Regions from separate parts of the Streptomyces sp. NPDC001816 genome, predicted to be linked through region 1. Evidence: riboswitches for the same ligand, from Rfam matches in the RefSeq annotation. Region 1 holds a riboswitch; each other region holds the start of a gene.
What was found. Region 1 has a riboswitch for cyclic di-AMP ahead of ACFYZZ_RS37380 (C40 family peptidase). Riboswitches for the same ligand answer to the same signal wherever they lie in the genome.
Positions count from the first base shown of each region.

Region 2: linked by a shared signal. The riboswitch ahead of ACFYZZ_RS07835 (NlpC/P60 family protein) and the one ahead of ACFYZZ_RS37380 (C40 family peptidase) in region 1 are both predicted to bind cyclic di-AMP.
Region 3: linked by a shared signal. The riboswitch ahead of ACFYZZ_RS38940 (NlpC/P60 family protein) and the one ahead of ACFYZZ_RS37380 (C40 family peptidase) in region 1 are both predicted to bind cyclic di-AMP.

Region 1 covers NZ_JBIATY010000014.1:117,355-121,865, forward strand. The annotation lists gene ACFYZZ_RS37370 (ATP-dependent Clp protease proteolytic subunit) at 1-425, shown strand, start outside; gene ACFYZZ_RS37375 (hypothetical protein) at 434-742, shown strand; cyclic di-AMP (ydaO/yuaA leader) riboswitch at 1,093-1,309, shown strand; gene ACFYZZ_RS37380 (C40 family peptidase) at 1,313-1,786, shown strand; gene ACFYZZ_RS37385 (LysE family translocator) at 1,794-2,417, opposite strand; gene ACFYZZ_RS37390 (LysR family transcriptional regulator) at 2,501-3,439, shown strand; gene ACFYZZ_RS37395 (ATP-binding protein) at 3,520-3,975, opposite strand; gene ACFYZZ_RS37400 (helix-turn-helix domain-containing protein) at 4,188-4,511, shown strand, end outside.
Region 2 covers NZ_JBIATY010000002.1:467,700-472,210, reverse strand. The annotation lists gene ACFYZZ_RS07840 (DUF1996 domain-containing protein) at 1-1,561, opposite strand, end outside; cyclic di-AMP (ydaO/yuaA leader) riboswitch at 1,893-2,064, shown strand; gene ACFYZZ_RS07835 (NlpC/P60 family protein) at 2,075-4,063, shown strand; gene ACFYZZ_RS07830 (NAD-dependent epimerase/dehydratase family protein) at 4,085-4,511, opposite strand, start outside.
Region 3 covers NZ_JBIATY010000015.1:175,789-180,299, reverse strand. The annotation lists gene ACFYZZ_RS38955 (NlpC/P60 family protein) at 1-246, opposite strand, end outside; gene ACFYZZ_RS38950 (hypothetical protein) at 664-1,017, shown strand; gene ACFYZZ_RS38945 (tellurite resistance/C4-dicarboxylate transporter family protein) at 1,021-1,989, opposite strand; gene ACFYZZ_RS38940 (NlpC/P60 family protein) at 2,094-3,305, opposite strand; cyclic di-AMP (ydaO/yuaA leader) riboswitch at 3,314-3,487, opposite strand; gene pcrA (DNA helicase PcrA) at 3,751-4,511, shown strand, end outside.

The sequences.
Region 1 (4,511 bases):
ACTGCCCGGGCGGCTCGTTCAGCGCGCTGACGGCGGTCTACGACACGATGCGGTACGTCACCTGCGACGTGGAGACCTACTGCCTGGGCCAGGCCGCCTCGGCCGCCGCGATCCTGCTCGCGGCCGGAACCCCGGGAAAGCGGTTCACGCTGCCGAACGCGCGCATGGTGCTCGAACAGCCCGCGCTGCCCGAACCGGCCCAGGGACAGCCGAGCGACCTCGTCATCCAGGCCGACGAGTTGGCCCGGACGCGCACGCTCATGGAGGAGATGCTGGTCCTGCACACCGGGCGCACCCCGGAACAGGTCCACCAGGACCTGGAGCGGGAGCTGGTGCTGGACGCGCCGGGCGCACTGGCGTACGGCCTGGTGGACGGCGTCGTCCCGAGCCGCAGGAGCACCCCCGGCGCACAGCACGCGGGGTGAGCCGGCCGATGCTGCCACCGGAGCTTCCGCCGCTGCCCGCCCTGACGTGCGCCGAGGGCGAGTTGATCGACCGTTATCTGGAGGCGGTCGACCTGCTGGGCCGGATCAACCCGGCGCAGTCCGGGGACACCTACCGCGGGCTGCGCGCGGCGCAGGCCCTGGTGCGCAAGGCGTCCGAGCTGCGCGACGCGCTCGCCCTCATGCACCAGCGCGGCGAGACGGAGCTGCATGGGGACACGCTGGCACGGGCCTTGAGGGTGCTCGACGGCGAGCGCCGCACCGCTCGCGTCGTGCTCCCGCCGGACCGCGTGGGCTGATCCGGACGCTCGTCCGGCCCGACGGGACCAACGCGTCGACGGACCCGCCGGAGCCGGACTCGAAACGGCCCGAACGACGTACCCCCGGCCGGCGTAGCTCCAGAACTTTTTCCGGGTCTCCCGGCTTGCGCAGTACGCCGGTTCAAGGTCGGCGAGAAAGTGCTTCGTCCCAGGTCCGGGGCTACGTGCGGGATCTGACGGTGCCTCGAACACAGCAGCGTCCACCCGAACGGGTGAGTGGTGAGTAACACCACAAATCCCCGATTCCATTGGGATTTTCCGACTCCTGTGAGTGAAGATCCGTGTCTGACGACAAGCCCCCGCCACCACGGCGGGGCGATCCGGGCGGACGCCGAGTCCTGCCGCCGCCCCGGATGACCGGTCGACAGGAGTGGATCGGCAGGAGTGGAGGACCCGAGCAAGACGGGTCGCCGGAACGGACGTTCGTCGCACAGACGGGCGATCGCACCGAGCAGCCCTTGGGGTGAAGCCGTGGCAACACGGCCGGGCAACTTCGCCAGCCCGAATCCGACAGGTCATCCTTCACAGGCGGCTGACGAAGGGTTGCGCATGACTGCGCTCAATCGTGTCCCGTCGCTCATGGCCCGTGCCGGTACGGCCTCGGCTCTCACCCTCGCCGCCGTCGGCGGCTCGATCGTGGTCCCGGGCCTCGCCACCGACGCCTCGGCCGCCGGCACGGCGGCGAAGGCACTCCAGGTCGCGGCCTCCAAGAAGGGTGCCCCGTACGCATGGGGGGCCACCGGGCCGCGCCGCTTCGACTGCTCGGGGCTGACGCTCTACTCGTTCAAGAAGGCGGGCAAGAAGCTGCCGCGCACGGCCGCCCAGCAGTACAACAAGACGCACCACATCTCGGCCCGGAGCCGCAAGGCCGGCGACCTGGTGTTCTTCCACTCGGGTTCGAGCGTCTACCACGTCGGCATCTACGCCGGGAAGGGCAAGATCTGGCACGCCCCGAAGACCGGGTCCGTGGTGCGACTGGAGAAGATCTGGAGCAGGAGCGTCTGGTACGGCCGGGTCAGCTGACCCGGACTCAGGGCAGGAGCGGCTCCAGCAGCAGAGCCGCTCCCAGCACCGTCAACACCGCCCCGGTGCCCGCCTGCAGCATGCGGGCGGCCCGGGGCCGGCGCAGCCACCTGCCGAGCCGGTCCACCAGCAGGGCCACCACCTGGAACCATGCCAGCGCCAGCGTGCAGACGATCAGCGCGAGCAGCAGCGTCCTGGGCAGCGCGGAGTCGCCCGACGGCACGAACTGGGGCAGCAGGCTGAGGAAGGTCAGCGAGGCCTTCGGGTTGAGGACGTTGGTGACGAAGCCCTGCCGCAGCGGGTGCGGGGCGGGCGGTGCCGCCTCGACGGAAGCGGTGGCGGTGGCGGGCCGCCGCAGCGACCACAGGGTCCGCACGCCGAGCTGCAGCACATAGGCGCCGCCCAGCAGCTGCAGCGCGCGGAAGAGCGCAGGGACGGCGACCAGCACGGCGGCGACTCCGGCCACCGCCAGCGTGGTGTGCACCAGGAGGCCGCCCGCGATGCCGAGCCCGCAGACCGCGCCGGCGCGGCGGGAGACGAGGGCGTTGCGTACGACCACCGTGAAGTCGGCGCCCGGCATGGCGACGAGTCCGGCGGCGATCCCGGTGAAGGCGATGAGCTGTCCGTCCATACGGCCAGCGTGCACGGAGCGAGCCTTCAGCAGGTATTTCGAATGACCAGGGTCTGTCTTAAGCAGTGCTTTAGGCTTGTGCCATGTACGACCCCACGCGGCTGGCCGCGCTGGTCGCGGTGGCGGAGGCGGGCTCCATCACACGGGCCGCCGACCGGCTCGGCTACACGCCGCCCGCGCTCTCCCAGCAGCTGGCCAAGCTGGAACGGGAGGCGGGCACGGCGCTGCTGGTGCGGCATCACCGCGGGGCCCGGCTGACCGAGGCGGGCGAGGTGCTGGTGGCGCGGGCCCGGCGGGTGCTGGACGAGCTGGAGCAGGCCCGGCACGAACTGGCCCGGCTGACCGGTCTGTCGGGCGGGGTGCTGCGGCTCGGCACCTTCCCGACCGCGGGCGTCCATCTGCTGCCGCCGGCGCTGAGCGCGTTCCGCCGGGCCCACCCGGACGTCGAGCTGTCGGTCGCCGACTACGACCCGCCGGCCGGGGTCGCCGCGGTGGCGGCCGGTGAGGTGGATCTGGCGCTGACCCACGCCTACCACCCGGGCGAGGCCGCTGCGGTGCCGGCCTCGGTCGGTCTGGAGCCGGTCCTGGTGGAGGAGCTGGTGTTGGTGACGGCGCCGGGTCATGCGCTGAGCAGCGCCTCGTCGCGGCTGCCGCTGGCGCAGCTGGCCGGGCAACCGCTGATCAGCATGGCCCCGCACCATCCGGCCCGGCGGGAGGTGGAGGCCCTGCTCGCCGAGGCGGGCGCCACTCCCGCGCTGCTGGTGCCGACCCCCGGGTACGCCGTGGTGTGCGCGCTGGTCAGCGCGGGGCTCGGGGTGGCTGTCGTACCGGAGATGGTGGCGCGGACCGCGGTGACTCCGGTCGGGGTGCGGCCGCTGGAGGCGGGACGGCTGCGCCGTACGATCTCGGTCGCCTTCCGGCCCGACGAGGTCGCTCCGGCGGCGGAGGCGTTCCGGGCCCTGCTGCACGGAGCGTTCGGCCGCGCCCGGCAGACGCCGGTGGGTCAGCGGCCGTCCCGGTGAAGCGTCGCCCGGCCGAGTGGGGTTGGCCGCAGGTCGCCGAAGCGGTTCAGCAGGGGCGGGCGGGAATTGTCGGACAGGCCCTAGAGTTCCGGCTGTCCTGCCGTGACCGGCTCGGCCGGGACGGTCCAGGGGAGTTCGATGGAGACCGTCTTGCCGCCCTCGCGGGTGGGGCGGACGCGGAGCTTGCCGCCGCACTCGGCGGTGAGCCAGCGGATGATGACCATGCCGCGCCCGTTGTCCTGCTGGACGGCGGCGGGCAGTCTCTTCGGAAAGCGCGGATGACTGTCCGTGACGCCGATGCGCAGATGTTCGTCACGGTCCAGCGCGATGTCGACCGTGAAGGTGGGTGACTGTCCGAAGGTGTGCTGTACGGCATTGGTGGCCAGCTCGGAGACGATGAGCCGCACGGTGTCGGCTGCTTCGGTGTCCGACGGCAGCCCCCACTCCTCGAGGGTTCCCACCACGTAGGAGCGGGCCGCGGAGACCGAGGCGGGATCGCTCGGCAGAGTGACGGATGCTTCCAGATGGTCTGCCATGGCGACGTCGTCCCTTTCCCACGGGACCGCAGTCCGACGAGGAGCGGATGGTTCGAGTACGGTCCCGGACTGGTGCTTGTTCGCCAGACTGCCATCACCGGGCCGGTCCGGGGAGCGATCCACCAAGATATGCATATATCTGTCGCTCAAAGCGGTGAACTCTGCGACGCGAGACCGTATTTGGGTGGCCCGTAAGGAGTAAGGAGTAACCCATGCAGAACGGTCCCGCGGTGCGGCGTCGCAAATTGGGCGCCGAACTGCGTGCACTGCGCACCGGGGCGGGGCTCACCAGCGGTGAGGCTGCCCGTCTCGTGGGCTGGCACCAGTCGAAGGTGAGCCGCATCGAGACCGGCGCCAGCGGGGTGAAACCGGCCGACGTGCGGTTACTCCTCGACGCATACGGGGAACCGGACGGCCAACTGCGTGAGTTGCTGCTGATGTTGGCGGGGTCGGAGGAGGCGGGCGGCCGCAGCCGCTGGTGGCACGCCTACCGCGGCATCCTGCCGCCCACCTACCGCGATTTCATCAGCCTGGAG
Region 2 (4,511 bases), on a different contig from region 1:
GGTCGGCCGGGGCACTCGTGGCGGGGTCGGCCGTGGCACCGCCGGTTCCCGTGCCCGGGGCGTCCGTCGCACCGGTGTCGTCGCTCGGGCTCGGGGCCGTGGTGGCACCGGAGTCGTCACCACCGCGGGCTCCGCAGGTCCGGCCGGAGTTGATGCAGTCGACCATCTCGCGCATCAGGCCCTCGTCGAAGACGTTGATGAAGTCGCCGTGGTCGGTGACCGGCTTGTGCAGCTGCTCGGGGAAGGAGTCCACCGCGAAGAACGGCACCGTCCGCCCGCCGTCGTTCAGGCTCGGCGCGGCAACGCCGTAGACGATGCGCTGAACCAGCTGCGGGATCGCCCGGAAGCCCTCGGGGCAGGAGCCGTCGGGGCCGGCGAAGGCCACGTGGGTGCGGTGGTTGGCGCTGTCGATGTTGCGGCCGTCCCAGCAGCTCTGGAAGTGGAAGGTGCGCACCACGTCGCTGCCGGACGGGCACAGCGGGTACTTGTCCTTCAGCTGCCGGTCCTCGAAACCGGTGCAGCTCCACGAGGCGTTGGCGTTGGCGGGGCCGTTGACGAAGGCCTTGGCGTCGCCGGTGATGATGCGCAGCAGGCGCGGCATCTCGGTGACCTTGCCGCGCGGGCTGCCCACGAAGGTCAGCGTCACCTGCTTGGCCGTGACGATCTGGCCCGCGTTGCCCTCGGTGCCGCCGCCCGGGGCGCCGGCGTCCCGCTCCTGCTTGCCGTTCTGCAGCCGCAGCACCGGCCAGTAGTACGTGGACTTGTCGCCCTGGTCCACACAGCTGGTCTCGGCGTCGGCCAGGTCCTCGTCGCTGGCGAAGGCGTTGTTGGACTGGTTGCCGATGTAGTCGTGGAAGTGGTGGGCGCCGTTGGAGACACCGGGCGCGACGATCACGTTGTCGGAGTTGAACAGCCCGCCTGCGTTGACACCGCACTCGGAGGTGAACGTGCCGCGCGAGGCGTCGTCCTGCTGGGGCGGGTTCGGCACGTTCGGCTGTACGGAGGTGATGTCCGCGTAGTCGGAGGCGACGGGTCCGTTGCCGCCCTGGCCGGCGCCGTTCTGACCCTGGCCGGTGCCCTGTTGGGCTCCCTCGCTCGGGGCGGCGCCGCCCTGGCCGGCGTTGCCGGTGTCGCCGCCCGCGCCGTCCTGGGCGGGGCGCAGGGTGCAGGCGGCCAGGGATTCCAGTCCTTCCGGCCGGTCACCCACCTGGTCGATGGCGACGGCGATCCGCTCGATCGTGGCCGACCGCTTCTCCTTCAGCGGGTTCATGATGGGCTCGTCCGCGGCCGTGGGGTCCTGGCGGACGGACTCGGCCGACGCCTGGAGTTGCTGGTACGCGGCCGCGATCTGCTGGTCCAGCCGGGCGAGTTCGCCGTCGACGGCCTCACGGGCGCCGTCCGGCACCGTCGTCAGGCGGCTGCCGACGTCCGGGCAGTCGATCGTGGCCATGCCCGCGGAGCGGACCTGTCCGGTCGCGTCGGTGCCGCCGCCCCCGCCCCATGCACCCTCGCTGGCCGAGGCGTAGACATTGGCCGCGACGAGCCCGCCTCCGCCCAGCATCAGGGCGACCGCTGCGAAGGTCGCGCGTCGTGCACGGGTCGGGCGTCTGCGCGTGTTGCGTCCCACGGAAGTACCTCTGAGTCTGTCGAGCGGCTCGGCATGGAAATCCCCCGCCCCATACGGATCCGAGCGCCCGAGTGTTCAGGCGTCCCGAGGATTCACCAGAATCTCATAGGGACCGCGCCACCCGGAGAGTGACTCATCTCGAATGGCAAGACGAACATCACATATCTGTATCGGACATTGCGCACTTCAACCTTCACACGGGCCACACAAATTGGCTAGGTTGACGACCAGGCCGCACGGCTCCCCCGGCGAACCACGCCGGGCCGCGTGGCCTCCGCCGAATCCGGTGCACCGTGGAGTGCGGCCGGAGCCGGGGACCCGACCGACTTCGGGGTGAATCGGCCAACGCCCTTGCGGGCGGCGGCCGTAGGGCACGCCTTCCGGAACCGACCGCCCGAACCCGACAGCTGACTCGGTAGGCGGAGCACGGAAGGAGTGCGTCCCTTCATGGCGACGGACAGCCGCGACGAGGTTCGGCAGCGGATCAGCTCCCTCTACGACCGGGCCGAGGACGAGACGGGGAACTTCAACGCGACACGGGCCATGGCGCGGGCGACACGGAACCGTGGTGTTCCGCTGGCCAAGCGGCCGGCCCGGCGCTCGGATCCGGCCCTCGACGAGGTGGCCAAGCAGTGGTTCGACGGGGCGCGGGCCAAGCTCGGCCCGTCCGTACCCGCGGTCCTGCCGGCGGACCGGATGCCCGACCGGCAGGCCGCCCCGGCCCGCTCCTCGGACCGAGCCGGCGGCGATCGCCCCGGTGGTGACCGGGACACACCCGGACGGGGTCTGCCGGAGTTGCCCGCCGGACCTTCGGGGCGGACGGGTGCCCGTGCGCTGCCGGAGCTGCCGAGTGGGGCTGCCGCAGAGCTGGCCGCGCGGCCCGTCCCCGAACTGACGAGCCGCGCCCTTCCCGAACTGACCAGCCGGGTTATGGAGGTAGCGGCCGACCGCACCGCTCTGGAACTCCCCGACCGAGCCGCAGTCGAGCTGCCGAGCCGGGCCATGCTGGAACCGGCGGGCCGCACCTCGGCGCAGCCGGCCGCCCTGCCTCTCCCCGCTCTCCCCGCCGCCCCGTCGACCCCGCAGCAGGAGTCCCGGGCACTGCCCGCCCCCGCCACCGGGTTGCAGCGTCCTGCCCCGGCCGTGTCCAAGGCGGAGAACCGGCGCAAACTCGCCGCGGCCCGGGACGTGTTGTCCCGCGGCATCGCCCTGCGCACCACGGCCGCCCAGCCCACTCCCACGCCGGACGCCCTGGGCACCGCGGCGGGTCAGGCGCCACAGCCGACCGAGGACCAGTGGCGGGCACCGCAGTGGGCGGCACCCGGTGTGTTCCCGGCGCAGGAGACGGCCACCGTGCTCGGCGCGACCGCGCTTCCCGCCGGCACCGAGCCCTTCAGCCGTCCGGCCGCGACAGCCTCTCTGACCGACACGGGCTCCTTCACCGCGCCGCTGCCTGCGGACCTCCCGGCCGACACCGGGTCCTTCGCTGCGCCCCTTCCGGCCGACGCCGGGGCTTTCGCCGCACCTCTTCCGGCCGACACGGGGTCCTTCGCTGCGCCGCTTCCGACCGACACCGGGTCCTTCGCCGCGCCCCTTCCGACCACCGGCACCGGTACCGGCACCGGCACCTTCGCCTCGCCGCTCACCGTCGACACCGGGTCCTTCGCCGTACCCCTCCCAACCGACACCGGGGCTTTCGCCGCGCCTCTTCCAACCGACACAGGCTCCTTCGCCGCGCCGCTTCCTACCGACACCGCGGCTTTCGCCGCACCCCTCCCGACCGACACAGGCACCGGCACCTTCGCCGCGCCGCTCACCGTCGACACCGGATCCTTCGCCGTACCCCTCCCAACCGACACCGGGGCTTTCGCCGCGCCCGCCATCACCGACACCGGGTCCTTCACGGCACCCGTGACCGCCGGCGCCGCGACCTTCACCCCACCCCCTGTCGCAGCCGCCCCCCTCCCCACCGACACCGGCTCCTTCACCTCACCCATCACCGCCACCCCGACGACCAACACAGGCTCGTACGCGCCCGCGCCCGCGCCCGCACCCCCCACCCCCCAGTCACCCCGCGCCCTACGCGCCGAGAAGGCCATCGCCTTCGCCCGGGCGCAGATCGGGAAGCCGTGTGTGTGGGGTGCGACGGGGCCGGACTCGTACGACTGCTCCAGCCTCACCCAGGCGGCGTGGAAGGCGGCCGGGGTCACGCTGCCGCGGGCCGCGCACCAGCAGGCGCTCGGGGGCGCGCCGGTCACGCTGGCCGCTCTCGAACCCGGTGACCTCGTCCTCTTCTTCGACGACGACCGGCATGTGGGCCTGCACACCGGCGACGGCATGATGATCCATGCGCCGGGCCCGGGGTCGTACATCCGCGAGGAGTCGATCTACGGCGCCGGGGAGGCGGCGATCCACCGGGTGATCCGGCCGGCGTGAGGCCGTGGGCGGGCGCCCGCCTCAGCCCGGCCGCCGCCGTCGCGCGCGCCAGCTCTCGTAGTGGTCCAGCAGGGTCTGTGCCACCGGCCGGTAGGTGAGCCCCAGTTCGTCGATGCCGCGGCGGTTGTCGACGCGGAAGCGGATGCCGAGGTGCTTGCGTATGTAGTCCTGGGTGAGGCCGAAGGAGGGGCCCAGGATGCGTACCGGCCAGTGCGGGAGCGCGGTGCGCGGCAGGCGCGGGTCGTAGGGGTGGCGGGTGCGGATGATGCGTGCCATCTCGTGGAATGACGTCATCGTCTCGGCCGCCACGATGTAGCGGCCCTTGGCCCGGGGGTTCTCGGCGGCCGCGATGTGTGCGTCGGCCACGTCCCGTACGTCGGCCGTGGTGAAGCTGAAGTCAGGGGCGCCGTAGCAGAAGTAGCCCTTGAACAGCTCGTCGAGAAGGAAG
Region 3 (4,511 bases), on a different contig from region 1:
GTTCAGCCGCCGCTGGGCCGTGCCCGCCTTCTCCTTGGCGCCGTTGTACTTCTCGGTGGCGGTCTCCGCCTCCTGGTACAGCTTGTCCACCCTGGCCTTCACCTGCGTCGGTGTCAGCTGCGGCTCGGCGTGGCCGGTTCCGTCGAAGGCCGTGGCGGTGGCCGCGCCCGCCAGGGCGAAGGTGACGGCCGTGCGGGCCGTGGTTCCGCCGAGCGAGCGCTGTCGGGGCTTGCGGTGCGCTGCCACCTGGACCGTCACGTCCTTCCGTAGGACTCCTGCGACCGAACGAGCGGTGCGTCCGGCGACGGCCCGCACAGGGGAAGCGGGCCGCCGCCGGACCTTTCTCGGCGGTGGTGCCCGACTGCCGCCCCTGGCCCGGGCGGCGGTGGGGAGCCGGTCACCTGGGGGAGGACGCTAAACCCGAGTGTGACGGGCCGGTAACGCGGAGTGCGGAACTGGCTTCGAGCGATCGAATAGTGACCGCATGTGACCGGATTGCCGGTATGGAGTCGCCGCCTTCACGTAGCGTGGTGACCGATGCGCGGAATGTGGGACACACGGGAGCCATGTGCTGCTATGGGGCGCATATATGCAGGATGCACCGGTGCTCCCGGCGAGCCCGGTGACAGAGGGCTCCCGGGCCCCTGATTAGGCTCCGGGCTCATGGACGTACTCATCCATCTCTTCGTCGGCCTGCACATCATCGGCATCGCCGCGCTGCTCGGCGGTTTCCTCACCCAGACGAAGGCGATGGGCCAGGGCACGGCCCGCTTCGTCCCCGCGATGCTGCACGGCGCGTTCACCATGCTGGTCACCGGTGTGGCCCTGGTCGGCCTCAACCAGGCCCAAGGCGCTCACCTCAACACCGTCAAGATCGGCGTGAAGCTCGCCCTGCTGATCGTGATCCTCGGGCTGGTCTACGTGAAGCGCGACGAGGAGAAGGTGGACAAGAGCCTCTTCGGGCTGGTCGGCCTGCTGACCACGGCGAACATCTTCATCGCCGTGCTGTGGACGTGACGCTCAGCGCCGTCCGCTGATCCCGGCGCGGGCCGCGAGGGCCGCGCCGGCCGCGACCGCGACCCAGGCCGCCACCGCCACCCACACCAGCACCCGCCCCGGCCCCTTCAGCCACCCGATGCCCACGGCGGCCGCCACCGACAGCGTGGCCGCCCCGGTCATCCCCATGGGGAACGCCGTCGCCCAGCGCCGCATGTCGTAGCGCAGCCGTGGCCGGGCCACCTCGGCGGCCAGTAGGACCACGTACCAGGACAGGTCCAGGAAGACCAGCGCCACCGTCACGTTCCGCAGCACGCCTCGGTCGTCGTCGTTCCACAGGTACAGCCGCGGACCGTCGGCGGCGAGCAGCTTCGCCCCGGCCAGCCCCGAGATGGCGAGTGCTCCGCCCGCGATCCACTGGTCCCCGGCCCCCTCGAGGATCTGCCGCGGATCGAAGCGCGGCAGGGCGAGGCCGTAGAGCACCAGGCCCAGCCAGAACAGCACCAGCGCGGCGTGCGCGAGCCAGGCCGTCGTCTCGGCCGCGGCCAGCGTGGCCGCCAGCACCGCAAGCCCCTGTGTGGCGACACAACACAGGAACACCGCTCCCGGCATGTGCCGCTCCCAGTGCTGCATGACCAGGTACAGCAGCACCGGCCAGAGCACCACGGCCAGCGCCAGCGCCGCCTCGGCCGGCGTCTGCCGGCCGAGCGCCGAGAACCGGGCGCCGAGCACGGCCGTGGCGGCGACGGCGGTGAGCGAGCCCGGGCTGCGCGCCTCGGCCACCCAGCGTTCCCGCTGCGCCACCAGCCGTACGAGGAAGTCGGCGGCCAGCGCCACCCAGGCGACGCAGGCCAGCCACAGGAAGACCCGGGACACCGGCTCGGGGCCCGTCAGATGCAGGCCCACCGAGACGATGCCGGTCGCCATGACTGCGGCACCCGCCGCCGGCGGACGCCCCGCCCACCACGTACGCAGAGCTGAGATGCCGGGCATGGGCCCGATGCTAGGCAGCCGCGCGGGCGGGGCGCGGAGGCCACGCGCGCGCGTGGCGCTCGAAACTTCGAAAAGGGGACGGTCGGGCTGGACGAAGGGGGTGGTCAGGCGGGTCGGACAAAGCTGTGGATGATCGATTCGCCGCCGTAGTAGATCGACTCCTCGCGGACGTACGCGCCCGGCTTGGGGGCGTGGATCATCATGCCGTTGCCTATGTAGATGCCGACGTGGCTGATGTCGTCGTAGAAGAAGATCAGGTCGCCGGGCTGCGCATTGGCCAGGGAGACCGTGGTGCCGGCGTTCACCTGGTCGTAGGTGGTGCGCGGGAGCGAGACGCCGGCGGCCTTCCAGGCGGCCTGGGTGAGGCCCGAGCAGTCGTACGAGCCTGGTCCGGTGGCGCCCCACACGTAGGGCTTCCCGATCTGGGCGCGGGCGAAGGCGATCGCCTTCTCGGCCTTGGTGGCATACGTCCCGGAGGACGTCGACGAGCCGCCGGAGCTGGTCGAGCCCCCAGAGCTGGACGAGCCGCCGGAGGTCGACGAGCCGCTGGACGTGGACGAACCGCTCGCCTGCGCCTGGGCCTGGGCCTCCTCCTTGGACTTGGCCGCTGCCGCCTGCTGCTTGGCCAGCTCCGCGGCCTTGCGCGCGGCCTCCTCCTGCTTCTGCCGCTCGATCGCCGCCAGCCGGGCCTTCTCCTCGGCCGTCAGCTGGGACAGCAGTTCGCGCGCGGAGGCGAGCTTCTTCTGGACGGTGGCCTTGGCGGTCTGCAGTTCGTTCTGCGACTCGGACAGCGTCTGGAGGCTCTTGGCGGCCTCCTGCCGCTTCTTCATGGTCGCGGCCTGCTCGGTGACGTAATCGTCGACGGCGCTCTTCTGTCGCGAGGTCAGCCGGTTCATCAGCTGGCTCTGGTCGAAGTAGTCCTGGGGACTGTCCGCGAGCAGGAAGGTGGCGGTGTCGGACGAGGCGGCCCCGGTCCGGTACTGGGCGGCGGCGAACGTGCCCAGCTCCTCGCGGGCCTTGTTCATCCGGGCGGTCCGCCGGGCGACCTCGTCGCGCAGGCTGTCGATGTGGGTGCGCTGCTTGCCGGTCTGCTCCTTGGCGGCGTTGTACTTCTCGGTCGCCGACTCCGCCTGGCGGTAGAGGTCGTCGACCTTCTTCTCGACCTCCTCCAGGCTCGGCTTTCCATCGGCCGCGGGAGCGGCGTCGGCCGTCTGGGACAGCACGGCCACGGAGGTGAGGGCGGCGGTGGCGAGGACTGGGGTGCGGAAACCTGCTCCGAGTGTGCCCGCGGGGCGCGACTTGCGGTGCGACGCCAAGGGAGGCGACTCCTTCCATGTGCCGCCTACCGGGTTAGCTGTCGGGTTCGGGCGGGTGGTCGGAAGGTTTGCCCTACGGCACTCGTCCCGGGACGGGACGTGTGCCGATTCACCCCAAAGGTCGGTGGGTCCCCGGCTCCGGGCACCGTGCGGGGGCGCGCCGGACTCGGCGGAGGCCGCGCGGATCGGCGACGTTCGCCGGAAGGGGGCGTGCGGCCCGCCCCGCAACCTAGCCAACTGGTGTGTCTCGTGTGAAGGTTGGTGCACGATATGTCCGATACATTTTCGTGACCTGGGTGTGGGATCGCTCCCGTGTCACAGGGTGATTCCGCTGTGTGAGGGGCTGTTCGGCCGTCCTGGGTGCGAAGGACCCGTCTTTTCCGAACCAGCCATGTTCCCGGGACGGCAGCCGGTTGTCGGTGCGGCGCCCTAGACTCGGAGAGCGATGAGCAGCCTCTTTGACGACAGCTTCCTGGCGGACCTCCAGGCCCCTCGCGGGCGCGAGGAGGAGCCCCCGCCGCCGCCCGAGGACGATCACGCTCCGGAGCCGCTTCCGGACGATCTGTTCGGCGGGAAGTTCGACGTACCGCCGGACCGGGACGCGTACTACCGCGACGGCGCGCCCCGCCCCGCGCTCGACGCGGCGGCGCTCCTGGAGGGGCTGAACGAGAACCAGCGCGCCGCGGTCGTCCACGCCGGCTCCCCGCTGCTCATCGTCGCCGGCGCAGGCTCCGGCAAGACCCGTGTGCTCACCCACCGCATCGCCCACCTGCTCGCCGAGCGGAACGTGCACCCGGGCCAGATCCTCGCGATCACCTTCACCAACAAGGCCGCGGGCGAGATGAAGGAGCGCGTCGAGCAGCTCGTCGGCCCGCGCGCGAACGCGATGTGGGTCATGACCTTCCATAGCGCGTGCGTACGGATCCTGCGGCGCGAGTCGAAGAAGCTCGGCTTCACGTCGAGCTTCTCCATCTACGACGCCGCCGACAGCAAGCGCCTGATGGCCCTGGTCTGCCGCGATCTGGACCTCGACCCCAAGCGCTTCCCGCCCAAGTCCTTCAGCGCCAAGATCAGCAACCTCAAGAACGAGCTGATCGACGAGGAGGACTTCGCCGCCCAGGCCGCCGACGGCTTCGAGAAGACCCTCGCCCAGGCCTACGCGCTCTACCAGTCGCGGCTGCGCGAGGCCAACGCGCTCGACTTCGA